3 regions of the uncultured Salinicola sp. genome follow, and region 3 is predicted to be linked to each of the others. Evidence: predicted binding sites of a transcription regulator. Region 3 holds the regulator's gene; each other region holds the start of a gene.
What was found. Region 3 encodes LexA, which represses DNA repair genes until DNA is damaged. Its sites were predicted from a motif close to TACTGTNTANNTANACAGTA; they were not measured.
Positions count from the first base shown of each region.

Region 1: a site for LexA is predicted at 2,884-2,903, ahead of recA (recombinase RecA). Genes of this name have one in related genera too.
Region 2: a site for LexA is predicted at 1,480-1,499, ahead of imuA (translesion DNA synthesis-associated protein ImuA). Genes of this name have one in related genera too.

Region 1 covers NZ_CALFQK010000005.1:918-6,045, forward strand. Annotated here, with positions in the region: partial or broken gene mutS (DNA mismatch repair protein MutS) at 1-1,641, opposite strand, end outside; gene Q0602_RS00385 (hypothetical protein) at 1,861-2,046, shown strand; gene Q0602_RS00390 (CinA family protein) at 2,256-2,798, shown strand; gene recA (recombinase RecA) at 2,967-4,031, shown strand; gene Q0602_RS00400 (regulatory protein RecX) at 4,061-4,570, shown strand; gene alaS (alanine--tRNA ligase) at 4,948-5,128, shown strand, end outside.
Region 2 covers NZ_CALFQK010000118.1:7,912-13,039, forward strand. Annotated here, with positions in the region: gene Q0602_RS13235 (sodium-dependent transporter) at 1-6, shown strand, start outside; gene Q0602_RS13240 (PA3496 family putative envelope integrity protein) at 163-351, opposite strand; gene hexR (transcriptional regulator HexR) at 568-1,425, shown strand; gene imuA (translesion DNA synthesis-associated protein ImuA) at 1,664-2,230, shown strand; gene Q0602_RS13255 (DNA polymerase Y family protein) at 2,235-3,749, shown strand; gene Q0602_RS13260 (error-prone DNA polymerase) at 3,746-5,128, shown strand, end outside.
Region 3 covers NZ_CALFQK010000209.1:18,991-24,118, forward strand. Annotated here, with positions in the region: gene Q0602_RS24230 (hypoxanthine-guanine phosphoribosyltransferase) at 1-563, opposite strand, end outside; gene nagZ (beta-N-acetylhexosaminidase) at 640-1,656, opposite strand; gene Q0602_RS24240 (TetR/AcrR family transcriptional regulator) at 1,741-2,409, opposite strand; gene lexA (transcriptional repressor LexA) at 2,700-3,347, shown strand; gene dinB (DNA polymerase IV) at 3,365-4,432, shown strand; gene purU (formyltetrahydrofolate deformylase) at 4,450-5,128, opposite strand, start outside.

The DNA.
Region 1 (5,128 bases), on a different contig from region 3:
CAGCGCATCGAGATCGGCATTGAGCGTGTCGATCAGGCTCTCGTAGAGCAGTTTTTCCCGCGCCAGCGCGCGAGACTTGGCGGACAGCGCCTTGTCCTCGAACTCCTTGAGTTCGGGGATGATGAAGCGCTCGGCGTTCTTCAGCGTCTGGCGGCGGATATAGTCCGCCGGCACCTCGCGAGCCTGGGCGCGCGGTATCTCGATGTAGTAGCCGTGGACCCGGTTGTAGCCGACCTTGAGGCCCGGCAGGCCGGTACGTTCGCGCTCACGAAGCTCGAGCTGGATCAGGTAGTCGCCGGCGTGTTCGGCCAGCCCGCGATACTCGTCGAGCTCGGCGTCGAAGCCTTCGCGGATGACACCGCCGTCCCGGATCACCACCGGCGGGTTGTCGATCAGCGCCTGGGTCAGGGTGTCGGCCAGTTCGGGATAGGGGTGGATATGGCGGGCGAGGTCGTCCAGTGCGCTCTCGCCTTCGATTCGCTGGAGATCGGCCTGCAGCGTCGGCAGCACGTTGAGCGCGTCGCGCAGGCGGGCCAGATCCCGGGGGCGGGCGCTGCGCAGTGCCACCCGCGCCAGGATCCGCTCGACATCGCCCACCTCGCTGAGCGGCTCGCGGATCAGCAGGTACTGGTCCGCGTCGAGCAGCAACTGCACCGCTGCCTGGCGGGCGCCGACCTGATGCCGGTCACGCAGGGGCCGATTGAGCCAGCGCTTGAGCAGACGCGAGCCCATCGGCGTGACGGTCGTGTCGAGCACGCTGGCCAGGGTGTTGTCACCACTGCCGCCGAGGTTGATGTCGATCTCGAGATTGCGTCGGCTGGCGGCATCGATCACCACCGATTCGTCACGGTTCTCGACGCTCAGCGCGGTGACATGGGGCAGTCGGGAACGCTGGGTGTCCCTGGCGTAGTCGATCAGCACGCCGGCGGCGACCAGCGCGGTTTCGAGATGGGTGCAACCGAAGCCCCTGAGATCGGCGACCTCGAACTGGTCGCACAGCAGACGGTTGGCGGTCTCCAGGTCGAAATGCCAGTCGTTCTGGCGTTTCAGGCCGGTCCGCTCCGCCAGCGACGGCGAGAGGTCGAGGCTTTCGGCGACCAGCAGCTCCGCCGGCTGCAGCCGATGGATCTCGGCCAGCATGTCGGCCTCGCCATCGATCTCGAGCACGCTGAAGCGGCTGCTGGAGAGTTCCAGCCAGGCGATACCCCAGCGTTCGCCGGTGCGATGGAGGGCCACCAGCAGGTTATCGCGGCTGGCATCGAGCAGGGCTTCGTCCAGCAGCGTTCCCGGTGTGACGATGCGCACGACCCGGCGCTCCACCGGCCCCTTGGCCGTGCTCGGATCGCCGATCTGTTCGCAGATGGCCACCGACTGGCCGGATTTGACCAGTCGCGCCAGGTAGGACTCGACGCTGTGGTAGGGGATGCCCGCCATGGGGATCGGCTTGCCGGCCGACTGCCCGCGGGCCGTCAGCGTGATGTCGAGCAGTTGCGATGCACGCTTGGCATCGTCGTAGAAAAGCTCGTAGAAATCGCCCATCCGGTAGAAGAGCAGCACGTCCGGATGCTCGCGCTTGATCTTGAGGTACTGCGCCATCATCGGCGTATGCTGGGTGCTCTTGCTGGAGGCCGCGTCCTGCATGGTGTCTCGGAAGCTCCGTCGATTCTGGGGACACAGAGGGGGCATCGGAATGCCGGGTCGTACGCTGAGGGGCAAGGTTACCACGCGGTGGCTGGGTCCGGCACGGCGCGAGGTGGCGGTCGCCTTAGAGGGGATCATGCATCAGGTGTAGTGATTTCAGCCTGAGTGCCCGCCGATAACTCGTTACAGTGTGTGAAATCGGTACTCGAGGACTCCCATATGGCCCGGTTGGTGCTCAACCACCTCAGTGATTCCACGTATCGCCTGCTGGCCATCGAAGCCAACAAGCGTAACGTCAATCTCAGCGAACTGGCCGTTGTGCTGCTGGAGATCGCCGTTGCCGAACTGGCGGCGCGTCATCCTTCCGTGATTCCTCCGCCCCGGGATCCCCGCGAACCGGATTGACCCGCCTCCCGCCACCGCCTTGCTCCCGCCAGGGCGTGCTCCTCCATCCGCGATACGCAGGCGTCCCCGCAGTGTCCCTTCGGCGATTGCATGAACCACGATTCTCCGCATACTGGATGGCGATCGGTTTCTCCTTCGGCTCTGCCCCCGCCGTCGCCCGGGGAGCGGCGGCCGACGGGTAGAGCGACCCCTGAAAGAGGAAGTTGCCCATGACGAACGACTCCACATCCCCGCTGGGCGCCGAACCGGATTGCGAGGCGCTCTCCCGGCGTCTGGGGGAGGCCTGTCTGGCGCTGGGTGTCCGGCTGACCACCGCGGAATCCTGTACCGGGGGCGGCGTCGCCAGCGCCATCACGGCGATCGCCGGCAGCTCCGCCTACTTCGAGACCGGCTACGTGACCTACGCCAATGCCGCCAAGCAGCGCCTGCTGGGAGTGTCGCGGGCCACACTGGAGACCCATGGCGCGGTCAGCGAGGAGACCGTCAGGGAGATGGTCGTCGGTGCCTGTCGCGATAGCGGGGCCGAACTCGGTGTCGCGGTCAGCGGCGTTGCCGGCCCGGCCGGGGGCAGTCCCGACAAGCCCGTGGGCACGGTGTGGTTCGCCTGGGGCAACCCACACCATCAGCGGGTGCAGCGTCATCAGCTGCCGGGGGACCGTCGGCGGATCCGCGAGTCGGCGGTTGCCGTGGCGCTGTCGGGACTGATCGAATCGCTGGCGGAAAGCCGGCCCGACAACGCCTCTTCACGATGACAGCAAGCCGGCGTCCGGGGCTCCGCGGCGGCAGGATTGAAAATCTTCGGCGGGGGATAGGCGGGAGCGCTTTTTTTCGCCATACTACTGTCTAACCATACAGTGCGTGAGCCGAGCGCTGCGACCGGCGCTGCCCCGCCTCACTTCGTGCATCCATAGGAGACGTTCATGGCACAGGACGAAAACCGCAGCAAGGCACTCAATGCGGCACTGTCACAGATCGATCGTCAATTCGGCAAAGGCACCGTGATGCGCTTGGGCGATACCCCGCGTACCGCGATTCCGGTGGTGTCGACGGGGTCTCTGGGCCTGGATATCGCACTGGGTGTCGGCGGGTTGCCTTACGGTCGTGTCGTCGAGATCTTCGGTCCGGAATCCTCGGGCAAGACTACGCTGACCCTGTCGGTGATCGCCCAGGCCCAGAAGGATGGCAAGACCTGCGCCTTCGTCGATGCCGAGCACGCGCTCGACCCGAGCTATGCCGAAAAACTCGGTGTCGATCTCGACGAGCTGCTGGTTTCCCAGCCCGACACCGGCGAGCAGGCGCTCGAAATCTGCGACATGCTGGTGCGCTCCGGTGGCGTCGACGTCATCATCATCGATTCCGTGGCGGCGCTGACGCCGCGCGCGGAGATCGAGGGGGAGATGGGCGATTCCCACGTCGGCCTCCAGGCGCGCCTGATGTCCCAGGCGCTGCGCAAGATCACCGGCAATATCAAGAACGCCAACTGCATGGTGGTGTTCATCAACCAGATTCGCATGAAGATCGGCGTGATGTTCGGTAGCCCCGAGACCACCACCGGTGGCAACGCGCTCAAGTTCTACTCCAGCGTGCGCCTCGATATTCGCCGTATCGGTTCGGTCAAGCAGGGCGACGAGGTTACCGGTAACGAAACCCGGGTCAAGGTGGTGAAGAACAAGGTGGCGCCGCCGTTCCGTCAGTCCGAGTTCCAGATCCTGTATGGCAAGGGCATCTACCATGCCGGCGAGGTCATCGATCTCGGCGTGCAGTGCAACCTGGTCGACAAGGCGGGGGCCTGGTACAGCTACAAGGGCAGCAAGATCGGCCAGGGCAAGGCCAACGCTGCCCAGTATCTCGAGGAGCATCCCGAGGTGATGGCCGAGATCGAAACGCAGATTCGGGCCCAGCTGCTCGCGGTACCGGCAACCAAGGAGAAGGAACCCGAAGCGGCCGTCGCCGAAAGCGATGACTCCGGCGATACGCTGCTGTAAGCCGCTATCTCTGGAGGGCGAGGGTATCGATGACTGAGCGCAACGACGCCTTCTGCGGTGACGCCGCTTCTCGAGAGGATGTGTCCCGGGAGGTGTCCCCCCGAGACGTTGCCATTCGGTTCCTGGCCCGGCGCGAGTACTCCCGCGTCGAGCTGGAAACCCGCATGAGCGCGAAGGGCCTGGAGCGCGAGGATATCCGCCAGGCCCTGGACGAACTGGCGAGGGAGGGGCTTCAGTCCGATGCGAGATTCGCCGAGGTCTTCGTCCGCTCGCGCATTGCGCACGGGCAGGGCCCCGTCAAGATTCGCGTCGACATGGCACGGCGGGGAATCGATGAGTCGCTGATATCTTCGGCTTTCGAGAGTGAGGCCCCCGACTGGGAGGATCTGGCGAGTCAGGCCCTCGCCAAGCGCTTCGATTCTCCGGGGGGCACCCCGCGGGAGCGTGCCAAGAGAGAGCGCTTCCTGGCGGGGCGGGGCTTCGAGTTCGAGCAGGTTCGCCATGCCATGAGGCACGCCTGGTCGAGCAGTATCTCCTGAACCTTCGTCACGAGTCATCACGCGCCTCTGCCCCCGGATTTCCGGGGCTTCCCTCCCGCATCTCTACCGCAAGCCGGCAGCCCGCCGGAACGCTGCGCTCCTGTTACTGCTCCGCCTGCTCCATCTGCTCCGCCGCCATGCGCCGCACGCGATACTCGTCCCGTGTATCGCCCACCCGCCGGTTACCCACGACCCGTGGCGGGGGTGTCGGGCCGACCACAATGGTGTCGCACTCGACAGACTATCGGCCGACCACGTTATACTAATGCGCTTTGCGATGGCAGGAGAGGCGTTCACGGCGCCTCTTCATTGCCGTGTTCTGTGTCGCCACGTGGTCTGCTAGCCGCCGTGGGCACGCCTATCGCCACGGATTGTTTATGAAAAGTGCAGATATCAGACAGGCTTTCCTGAGCTTCTTCGAGGAGCGCGGGCACACCATCGTACCTTCCGCCTCTCTGGTGCCGGAAAACGATCCCACGCTTCTCTTCACCAACGCCGGCATGGTGCCGTTCAAGGACGTGTTCCTGGGCCGGGACCCCCGTCCCTACGTGCGCGCCA
Region 2 (5,128 bases), on a different contig from region 3:
CTGTAGCGGACCCTCCGTCACGTCTCGGGGCGTGCTTCGGGGCGTGATGGGAACTTCCCCGTCGGCGAGGGTTCCGGCGGGGCAGGCAGCGGCCGTTGTCCGAGGACAACGGCCGCTGATCGTTGGGGCAGGGGCGCCGTCGACCGGATGCTATCCGGGCAGCTATTCAGGTAATTCTGCGATCTCTTCCGCCAACTGGCGCTTCTCCTGGCGCTGCTCGATGCCACGCCGGGCCTTGAGGTAACGCACGGCTGCCCTGCGCTTGCGCCGCTCGTGCTCGTTGACTTCCAACGTCATGAAAATATCGAGAATTTCGCTCTTCAGGGTGTGAAGATGTTCGATGTCCTTCATTGATCGAATCTCCTGGCATCCTCGGAACTGTCGGTTTTGCGCCCGACATGCATACTATACTCAACTTTACAAGATAATGACGATCCACTTTTTTCATGCTTTCAACGCGCCGTGCCGGCGTGTTCCGCCAGCCCGACTCGGGCATACTAGGTTTCGAACTTTCGATCGAAACCCAGAGAAGCGAGACCGCCTGATGTCGCCATTCGAGGGCCAGCCATGAGCCGTTCGCTGTTCGATGAATTGCGCGTTCACATGGATCGTCTGCGTCGCTCCGAGCAGAAGGTGGCGCGGTTCGTGCTGCGCAATCCGGAAGAGGTGATCCTGATGCGGATCACCGATCTGGCCAGCGAGGCGCAGGTCAGCGAGCCCACGGTGGTGCGCTTCTGTCGCGCCATGGGCATGGCCGGGTTCCAGGAGTTCAAGCTGAAGCTGGCGCAGATGATGGCCAAGGGCAGCCAGTACGCCCAGTTCACCATGAACGATGGCGATAGCGTGGCCGAGTTCTCCCATGGCATCTTCGACAGCACCATCGAGACGCTGGAGCGGGTCCGTGACGGCCTGGACAACGAGGCGCTGGGCAAGGCGATCGCCGCACTGGCGGTCGCTAATCGGGTCGAGTTCTACGGTTACGGCGCCTCGGGGGTGGTCGCGGCCGACGCCCAGCACAAGTTCTTCCGCCTCCAGATCCAGACTTCCGCCTACGCCGACCCGCACATGCAGGCGATGTCCGCCGCCACCCTGAAGGCGGGCGATGTGGTGGTGGCGATCTCCCAGACCGGCCGCACCCGGGCGTTGATCGCCAGCGCCAAGACTGCCGTCAAGGCCGGTGCCACCGTGATTGGCCTGTGCCCCAGCGATTCGCCGCTGGCCCGCGAGGTGACCCTGTCGTTGCCGGTGGATGTCCAGGAAGATACCGAGGTCTACATTCCGATGACCTCGCGCATCGCCCACCTGTTGACCATCGACGTGCTCGCCGTCGGCGTGGCCAAGAACCGCGGGCCGCAGATCACCGATCAGCTCAAGGCGATCAAGCGCAGCCTGGGGTCTCTGAGGGTTTCCAACAGCGTCTCCTGAGCCGCTCGCATCCTGGAAAACGTCGCTTGAGGTGGCGTTTTTTTACGTCTCGAATACTGTATATATAGACAGTATCCGTGTTCTGAGTGACACTGGTGGCAATGATTCAACTCTCCCGAGCACCGCCATGTCGTCACTCGCTTCCTGCTGTTTTCGATGGCTACCGCTGCCACCCCTCGCCAAGGAGGCCGGCCGATGAGCAGCCTGGAGACCCTGCTCGACAGCCGCCAGGTCTGGCGTGCCCAGACCAATACCGCTGGCGATCGAGGCGAGGCGATTGCCAGCGGCCACGCCGCTCGATGCGCTCCTGCCGGGCGGTGGCTGGCCACCGGCCGCGATCAGCGAGCTGCTGTCGAGCGGCGCCGGCAACGGGGAGCTGGCCCTGCTGTGGCCGGTGCTCTCGCGCCTGACACGGCAAGGCCGGCCGATAGTGCTGGTCTCGCCGCCGGGGGCGCCGTACCCGGCGGCGTGGCGGCGGGCGGGAGTGGTGCTGGAGCAGTGTCACTGGCTCGACGTGCAGGGACGCGAGGCGCTCTGGGCGACGGAGCAGTGCCTGCGCGCCGGCTGTTGTGGCGCGGTCGTAGCCTGGCTGGCGCAGGCCGATGGCCGTCTCATGCGCCGGTTGCAAGTGGCGGCGGCAAGCGGAGATACGCTGGCCTTCGTGCATCGGCCGCTGGCGAAAGTGGCCGAGGCATCGCCGGCGCCGCTGCGGCTGCGGTTGCACCGGCATGCCGAGCTGGAGGTCCTCAAGTGTCGCGGCGGCCTTGCGCCCTCGCGACGGATCGCCTTCGGCGGCGGGGCGTGACGCCATGCGCTGGGTCTGCCTGCTGTTTCCGCGCCTGGCGCTGGAGGGCGCATTACGCCGCCGCCCCGACCCCGAGGCTCCGTTCGCACTGATCGACGGGCCGGTGCAGCGCCAGTGCATCCGCGCCGCCAATCGCGCCGCCCGGGAGCGTGGTGTCAGGCCTGGGCAGGCGCTGGGCTTCGCCGAAGCGCTGTGTAACGCGCCGCTTTTTAAGGCGCCCGACGCCGCGCCGCTTTCCAAGGCGCCCAACTCCGCGCCAGATAGGGGGTCTCGATCCGGTTCGAGTCAGCGGCTCGAGACGGCGCCGTTCGATGCCGAGTCCGTCGAGCGCTGGCGCCGACGGCTGGCGACCTGGGCCTACGGTTTCAGCGCCCAGGTCAGCCTTCACTACCCGCATGCGCTGGTGTTCGAGGTCGCCAGCAGTCTCGATCTGCTCGGCCCCTGGCCACGGCTGGAGGCGCGTCTGCGCGGGGAACTCGGCGAGCTCGGCTTTTCGCATCGACTGGTGATCGCCCCCAACCCGGCGGCAGCACGGGTACTGGTCAACGTCCATGACGGGCTGGCGGTGGACGAGAACGGGCTGGAGTCGGCGTTGGCAACGCTGCGTCTCGATCGGGCGGGGTTGGCGGGCATCGATTCCGACCGTGACATCGTGCAGACCCTGAATCGCAGCGGTTTCCAGCGCCTGGGCGAGCTGTTCGCCCTGCCGCGCAGCGCCCTGGCCCGACGTTTCGGTGGCGGCCTGATGCGCCACCTGGGCGAACTGCGTGGAGAGTGGCCGCTGGCGCTGGATTACCACCGCCCGACGCCGCGGTTTTCCCGCACCTTCGAATTCGATCAGCCGGTGCATGCCATTGCTGGCCTGGCCTTCCCGCTAAAGCGCCTGTTGCAGGAACTGAGCGTGTTCCTGGTCGGCCAGGATGCCGGTGTCGAGCGGTTTCGTCTGCAGTTCGGCCTGGAGGGGGGTAGCGTGCAGCATGTCGGGATCGGGCTGCTGGCGGTACAGCGCGACCCTGACACGTTGCTCGAGCTGGCCCGTGCCCACCTGGAGCGCGTGCGTCTCGAAGGCCCCGTGCTCTCGCTGACGCTCTTCGCGCCTCGGCTCTCCGACTATGCGCCGACACGACGGGAGTTGCTGGAGGGGCCGGCGCGTCAGGCCCAGGCCTGGGCGGCACTGCACCAGCGTCTGGTGGCCCGGCTGGGAGAATCGGCGCTCAGGCCGCTGGTCGAACATCGCGAGCATCGCCCGGAGATGGCGGTGCTGAACGGTGCCGGGCCACGGGCGCGCGATGCCAGCGCCGGCCCGTCGCGTCCCGGCTGGCTCGTCCCTGCGCCGCAGCGCTGCGACGGCGACGTAGTGCAACTGCTGGCAGGGCCGGAGCGCATCGAGAGCGGCTGGTGGGACGGTGGCGACATCCGGCGCGACTACTACCTGGCCCAGTGGGTCGATGGTCGCCACGCCTGGGTCTGGTGCGAGCCGGGGCGACAGGGTTGGTATCTGCACGGGTGGTTCGGATGAACGATGGCTTTTCATCGCGGCCCGACGCTGCCGCCTTATCGCGGCCCGACGCTGCCGCTTCGGACGCCTGTAGGATCGACGCGGATTCGGGGGCCCGAGAGCCAATAGGCGCGGGTGCGGGCGCCTGTAGAATCGGCGCGGGTGCGGGCGCCTTTAAAGACCCCTACGCCGAGCTGCACTGCCTCTCCGCGTTCAGCTTCCAGCGCGGTGCCTCCACCGCGGATGAACTGTTCGAGCGCGCGGCCCGGCACGGCTATCGTGCCCTGGCGATCACCGACGAAGCCACGCTGGCCGGCATCGTGCGCGGCTGGCAGGCGGCGCGTGAGTACGGCATCGACCTGATCGTCGGCGCGGAGTTTCGTACCGAATGCGGCATCAAGCTGGTGCTGCTGGTGGAGAACCGGCGTGGCTACGAGGCGCTATGTGGCTTGATCACCCGCGTTCGCGGCCGCGCGCCCAAGGGCGAATATCGGCTGCTCGCAACGGATCTCGACGAACTCGATGGCGGTGACGGCCTGTTCGCGCTGTGGATCCCCGGTGCCGTGCCGGATCGCGAGGTGGGTGATCATAAGGTGGGCGAGCGGCTGGCCCGCCTCTTTCCCCACCGGCTGTGGCTGGCGGTGGAGCTGCACTACGGCTTCGAGCAGGGCTGCGACAACGCGGCGCGCCTGGCCCGACTGCAGGCCCTGGCCGCGTCGCTGGACATTCCGGCAGTGGCGACGGGGGACGTCCACATGCACGCGCGGGGCCGGCGGGCACTGCAGGACTGCCTGACCGCCATTCGCCATCACCACAGCGTGTTCGAGGCGGGCGATATCCTGTTTGCCAATGGCGAGCGCCATCTGCGCAGCCGCGACGCGCTGTCCGCGATCTATCCCGCCGGGCTGATGGCCGAGAGCGTGGCCTTGGCGGCGCGCTGCCGGTTCGATCTCGGCGAGCTTCGCTACACCTATCCTCACGAGGTGGTGCCGGCCGGCAAGACGCCGGCCGAATGGCTGCGCGAGCTGACGGCTCAAGGCTGCCAACGACGCTGGCCGGATGGCGCGCCGGAGAAGGTCGCCCGGCAGATCGACCATGAGCTCACGCTGATCGAGGAGCTCGGCTACGAGCACTATTTCCTCACCGTGCACGACATCGTCGACTTCGCGCGGCGGCAGCAGATCCTGTGCCAGGGGCGCGGCTCGGCGGCCAACTCGGCGGTCTGCTACGCGCTGGGGATCACCGAGATCGATCCGTCGCACACGGCGCTGCTGTTCGAGCGCTTCATCTCCCGCGAGCGCGACGAACCGCCGGATATCGATGTCGATTTCGAACACGAGCGCCGCGAAGAGGTGATCCAGTACGTTTTCCGCCGCTACGGGCGGCACCGGGCGGCGCTG
Region 3 (5,128 bases):
TTCGGGGCGAAGATGCCCGGCGCGTTGCGCCAGTAGCCCTTGTAATCCATGCCGAAGCCGAACACGTAGCGGTCGACGACCTCCAGGCCGCAGTAGTCGGCCTTGAGATCGGGGGACGACTTGCGATCGTGGCGCTTGTCGACCAGCACCGCCGTCGAGAGGCTTGCCGCCCCGGCCTGGCGGCAGTAATCGAGAATGGCTGCCAGCGTGGCGCCCTCGTCGAGGATGTCATCGACGATCACGACATGGCGTCCGGCCATCGGAATTTCCGGCGACACCCGCCAGAACAGTTCACCGCCGCGAATACCGCCGCGATAGCGCGTGGCGTGCAGGTAATCGACTTCCAGAGGAAAGCCGAGCCGCGTCAGCAGATGCCCGGTGGTGATCAGTCCGCCGTTCATGACGCAATAGAAGACCGGCAGCTTGTCGCCCAGCTCGCGCGTGATGTCGGCCGCCATGCGGTCCAGAGCCTGCTCCACCTGCGCCTGATCGATCAGGCAATCGGCGTTGTCCATCACTTCCTGCATCGAGCTCAGGGCGTCGATCGAAGGGGTTTGATTCATCGTCTAAGGTTCACCATGAAGAGAGCGACGGCCAGGATCACCGCAGCCGTCGCGGGAAAACAGCGTGCCCTGCCCGTCACTCGGCCTCGTTGAGCGCCTCGAGACGCGCGTGCGTGCGCCGCCAGCGGGAGATGGCGGCGAGCGACGCCAGAGTGGGACGAGCGCGCGCATAGCGCAGCTTGGCGACACGCGGAGCCTGGCGGCCTTCACAGGCCGCGACGATCTCGCGCGCGGCCTCGGGCGCATTGCAGACGACGGCCATGTCGCAACCGGCTGCCCAGGCGGCTTCGGCCCGTTCGCGGGGCGACCCGGCCGCATGCGCCGCCGCCATGGTCAGGTCGTCCGAGAAGATGGCCCCCTTGAAGCCGAGTTCCTCGCGCAGCATGCCGAGCCAGCTGGGAGAGAAACCGGCCGGCCGCTCGTCGAACGCGGAGTAGATGACGTGAGCCGGCATGACGCCATCCAGCTTGCCCGCCAGCCTGGCGAAAGGCACCAGGTCGCGTTCACGCAACTCCGCCAGGCTGCGCGGATCCTCGGCAATCCCGAAATGGGAGTCCTGCCGCGCCCCGCCGTGGCCGGGAAAATGCTTGCCGATCGCCACCATGCCCGCGTCGTGGAGCCCGTCGATGAACGCCCCGGCCAGCGCGGTGGTCACCTCCGGGTCCGGCGAGAAGCTTCGCGAACCGATGGCGGGCGACTGGTCGTCGTCGAGATCCAGCACGGGCGCGAAGCTCAGATCGAAACCGCAAGCCGCCATCTCCATGCCCAACAGCCAGCCCGCATCCTGAGTCAACGTCAGGGCCGCCTCGGGAGACTCCGCGAAATGGCGGCCCAACACCGCCATGGGGGGAATTGGTGTCACCCCCTCCTTCAATCGCTGCACCCGACCGCCTTCCTGGTCGATCGCGACCAGAATGTCGGGGCGACACTCGCGAATCTGACCGATCAACGCCTGGGTCGTGGCGACATCCGGCGTGTTCCTGGCAAACAGCAGGACGCCACCGACCTCCGCGCGCGAAATCAGTTGGCGCTCCTCGTCACGTAACCGGATGCCTTCGACATCCAGCATGACCGGGCCGAGAGGTTGAGTCATAGCTAACACCTGAGACCATTGAGCGCCCGATTCTAGACGACAGCGGGTTGCCATGACAGAGGCGGAACGATGCCGGCGGTCACCTCACTCTACCGCCGAGCCGGCCGTCTCCAGGGCAGCGGGTAATGGCGCCTGCATGCCGGCGACCACGACGGGACGGAGGTGACGGATCAGCTCTCTGACCGACATGTGCTCCTGATACTCGCTGTCGGCGATGTCTCTCAGTGCATCCAGGCCGGACAGGGTGAAGACCACGGTACCCAGCATGAAGTGCAGTCGCCAGAATCGTTCGGCGTCCGGCAGGTCCGGCGTCGCCCGGCGCAGGCAGGCGACGAAGCGGTGGAAGGTGTCCCCGTAGTGCTCCTGAATGTAGCGGCGCAGATGCCCCTGAGCCTGGGTGTAGGCCAATCCCAGCAGCTTCATGAAGACCTTGAGGCTATTGCGCTCGGCAGGCACCTCCAGGACGCTGGTGGCAAGCTGCTCCAACAGTACCTCGAGCGGCACTCGCGTCTCCCGGTAGCGCGCCTCCAGTCCATCGAGCGCCAGGTTCAGCCGCTCCGAGAACGGATCGAGATAGCGGGCGAAGACCGCCTGAATCAAGGCCTTCTTGGAGCCGAAATGATAATTCACCGCCGCCAGATTGACCTTGGCGCGAGTCGTGATGTTGCGCAGCGAGGTTTCAGCGAAACCCTTTTCGGCAAAAAGGACCTCCGCCGTATCGAGAATACGAGTAACGGTGTCGGGTCGGGCCATGTCATACCTCGCGCCAGAGAACAACGACTTAGAACGATTATGATTCTAATCATTCCGGGACGAGCCATACAATCGAGCATTTCGTCGGACCTGGAGCGCGGGATTGCCAACTCAGGGCCCGAAAGACTTCCCTCATCGCGAACGACTGGATACAATTCCAGCCTGTATGCATGAACACGCCTAGCTGGGGTCAGGCTCCATGCCATCCGACCCATGATCAGCGGGATAAATGCCTGACCATCCAATCAGGCCCCAAACGCCTGATGACCTTCAAGGCCCGGGAGAGAACGATGGCGCGACCGCTCACCGCACGACAGCAGAACGTCTACGATTTCATCGTCAAGACGATGGGCGAATTCGGCTATCCGCCGACACGAGCCGAGATCGCCCGCGCACTGGGATTCCGCTCTCCCAATGCCGCCGAGGAACACCTGCGCGCGCTGGACCGCAAAGGCGTCATCCGCATGATACCCGGCACCTCCCGCGGTATTCGGCTGCCAGCCGGCGTCCAGGAACCGGAACCGGGCGAAGCCAGTGTCGAGGGCTTGCCGGTCATCGGCAGCGTCGCCGCGGGCAGCCCGATTCTGGCCACCGAGCATATCGACCGTTACTGCCCCCTGCCGGCCGACTACTTCACGCCCAGCGCCGACTATCTGCTGCGCGTGCGGGGGTTGTCGATGAAGGACGCCGGGATCTTCGACGGCGATCTGCTTGCCGTTCATCGCACCCAGGAGATACGCAACGGTCAGATCGTCGTGGCGAGGCTGGAGGACGATGTCACCGTCAAGCGCTTCCAGCGCCAGGGCAGCCGCGTCACGCTGATCGCCGAAAACGCGGATTTCGAGCCGATCGTGCTCGATCTGAAGCATCAGCATCTGGAGATCGAGGGGCTCGGCGTGGGCGTCATTCGTGGCGGCAACGGCTCCGGCCTCCACTGAGGCTTTCCCCCGGCACCATGCGCAAGATTCTGCACGCCGACTGCGACTGCTTCTATGCCGCCGTGGAGATGCGCGATGACCCTTCGTTGACCCATACGCCCCTGGCGATCGGCGGGAGTGCCGAGCGACGGGGGGTCATCGCCACCTGTAACTATCCGGCGCGGAAGTTCGGCATCCATTCCGCCATGCCAACGGCGCGCGCGCTGCGCCTCTGCCCCGAGTTGAAGCTGCTACCGCCCGACTTCAACAAATACCGGGACGTCTCTCAGCAGATCCAGGCCATCTTTCACGAACTGACGCCGCTGGTCGAGCCGCTTTCACTGGATGAAGCCTACCTGGACGTGACCGAAGTCACCCGCTTTCAGGGCAGTGCCACCTGGATGGCCCGCTGGCTCAAGGAGGAGTCCCTGGCGAGAACCGGCATCGTCATCTCGGTCGGCGTCGCACCCAACAAGTTTCTCGCCAAGATCGCCAGCGACTGGGACAAGCCCGACGGCCTGTTCGTGATTCCGCCGACGGAGATGGAGTCGTTCATCACCGACCTGCCGGTCAGGAAACTGCACGGCGTCGGCCCGGCGACCGCCACCAAACTCGACACGCTCGGAATCGCCAGTTGCGCCGATCTGCGGGCCCAGCCGATGGACAAGCTGCTGGACCACTTCGGCAAGTTCGGGCGCCGTCTTCACGAGCTGGCTCACGGCATCGACGAACGTCCGGTCAATGTCTCGCGTGAACGCAAGTCCGTCAGCGTCGAGACGACCTATGACCGGGACCTGCCCCACCTGAGTGATTGCCATACGGCATTGAAGCCCTTGATCGAGAAGCTGCACGAGCGCATGGCCCGCCATGGCGATCCCGCCATCGCCAAGCAGTTCGTCAAGGTCCGCTTCGACGACTTTTCCAGCACGACCCAGGAAACGGGAGCCCGCGGCATCGTCGATGCGCGCTTCCATGAGCTGCTGGAGAGTGCATGGCGACGAGGCGAACGCCCCGTCAGGCTCCTGGGTGTCGGCGTACGGCTGGTGCCGGAGCAGGAGCAGCGCCAGCTGGGCCTGTTCGACGATGACGAACCGACGTCGCCCTGAACATCAAATGTTGCGAATCAGGAGAACACCACGGTCTTGTTGCCGTGAATGAGTACACGATCCTGCAGGTGCCATCGCAACCCGCGGGCGAGCACGGCCTTTTCCACATCGCGCCCCAGGCGCACCAGATCCTGCGGCGTATGACAATGGGATACCCGCTGGATGTCCTGCTCGATGATCGGCCCTGCATCGAGCTCTTCGGTGACATAGTGGCAGGTGGCACCGATCAGCTTGACGCCACGCTCGAACGCCTGGTGGTAAGGCTTGGCCCCGGCAAACGACGGCAGGAAGCTGTGGTGGATATTGATGACCCGCCCTGCGTACCGCTGGCAGAGATCGGGCGGCAAAATCTGCATGTACCGTGCCAATACCACGCTGTCGGCTTCGGCCGCCGTTATCAGGCGCTCGGTCTCGGCAAAGGCCGACGCCTTGTCATTCGGATCCACCGGCACGTGATGAAAGTCGATCCCGTACCAGGTCACCATGGCGCGCAGGTCGTCATGGTTGGAGATCACGCACGGAATGTCGCAATCGAGCTCCCCGGCCGACCAGCGATAGAGCAGGTCGACCAGACAGTGCGACTCCCGGGAGACCATGACCACGACCCGCTGGCGCCGGTCGGAGTCGCTGAGCCGCCAGTTCATCTCGAACTCCTCGGCGATGGGCGCGAAGGCGACTCGAAAGTCCTGGGCGCTC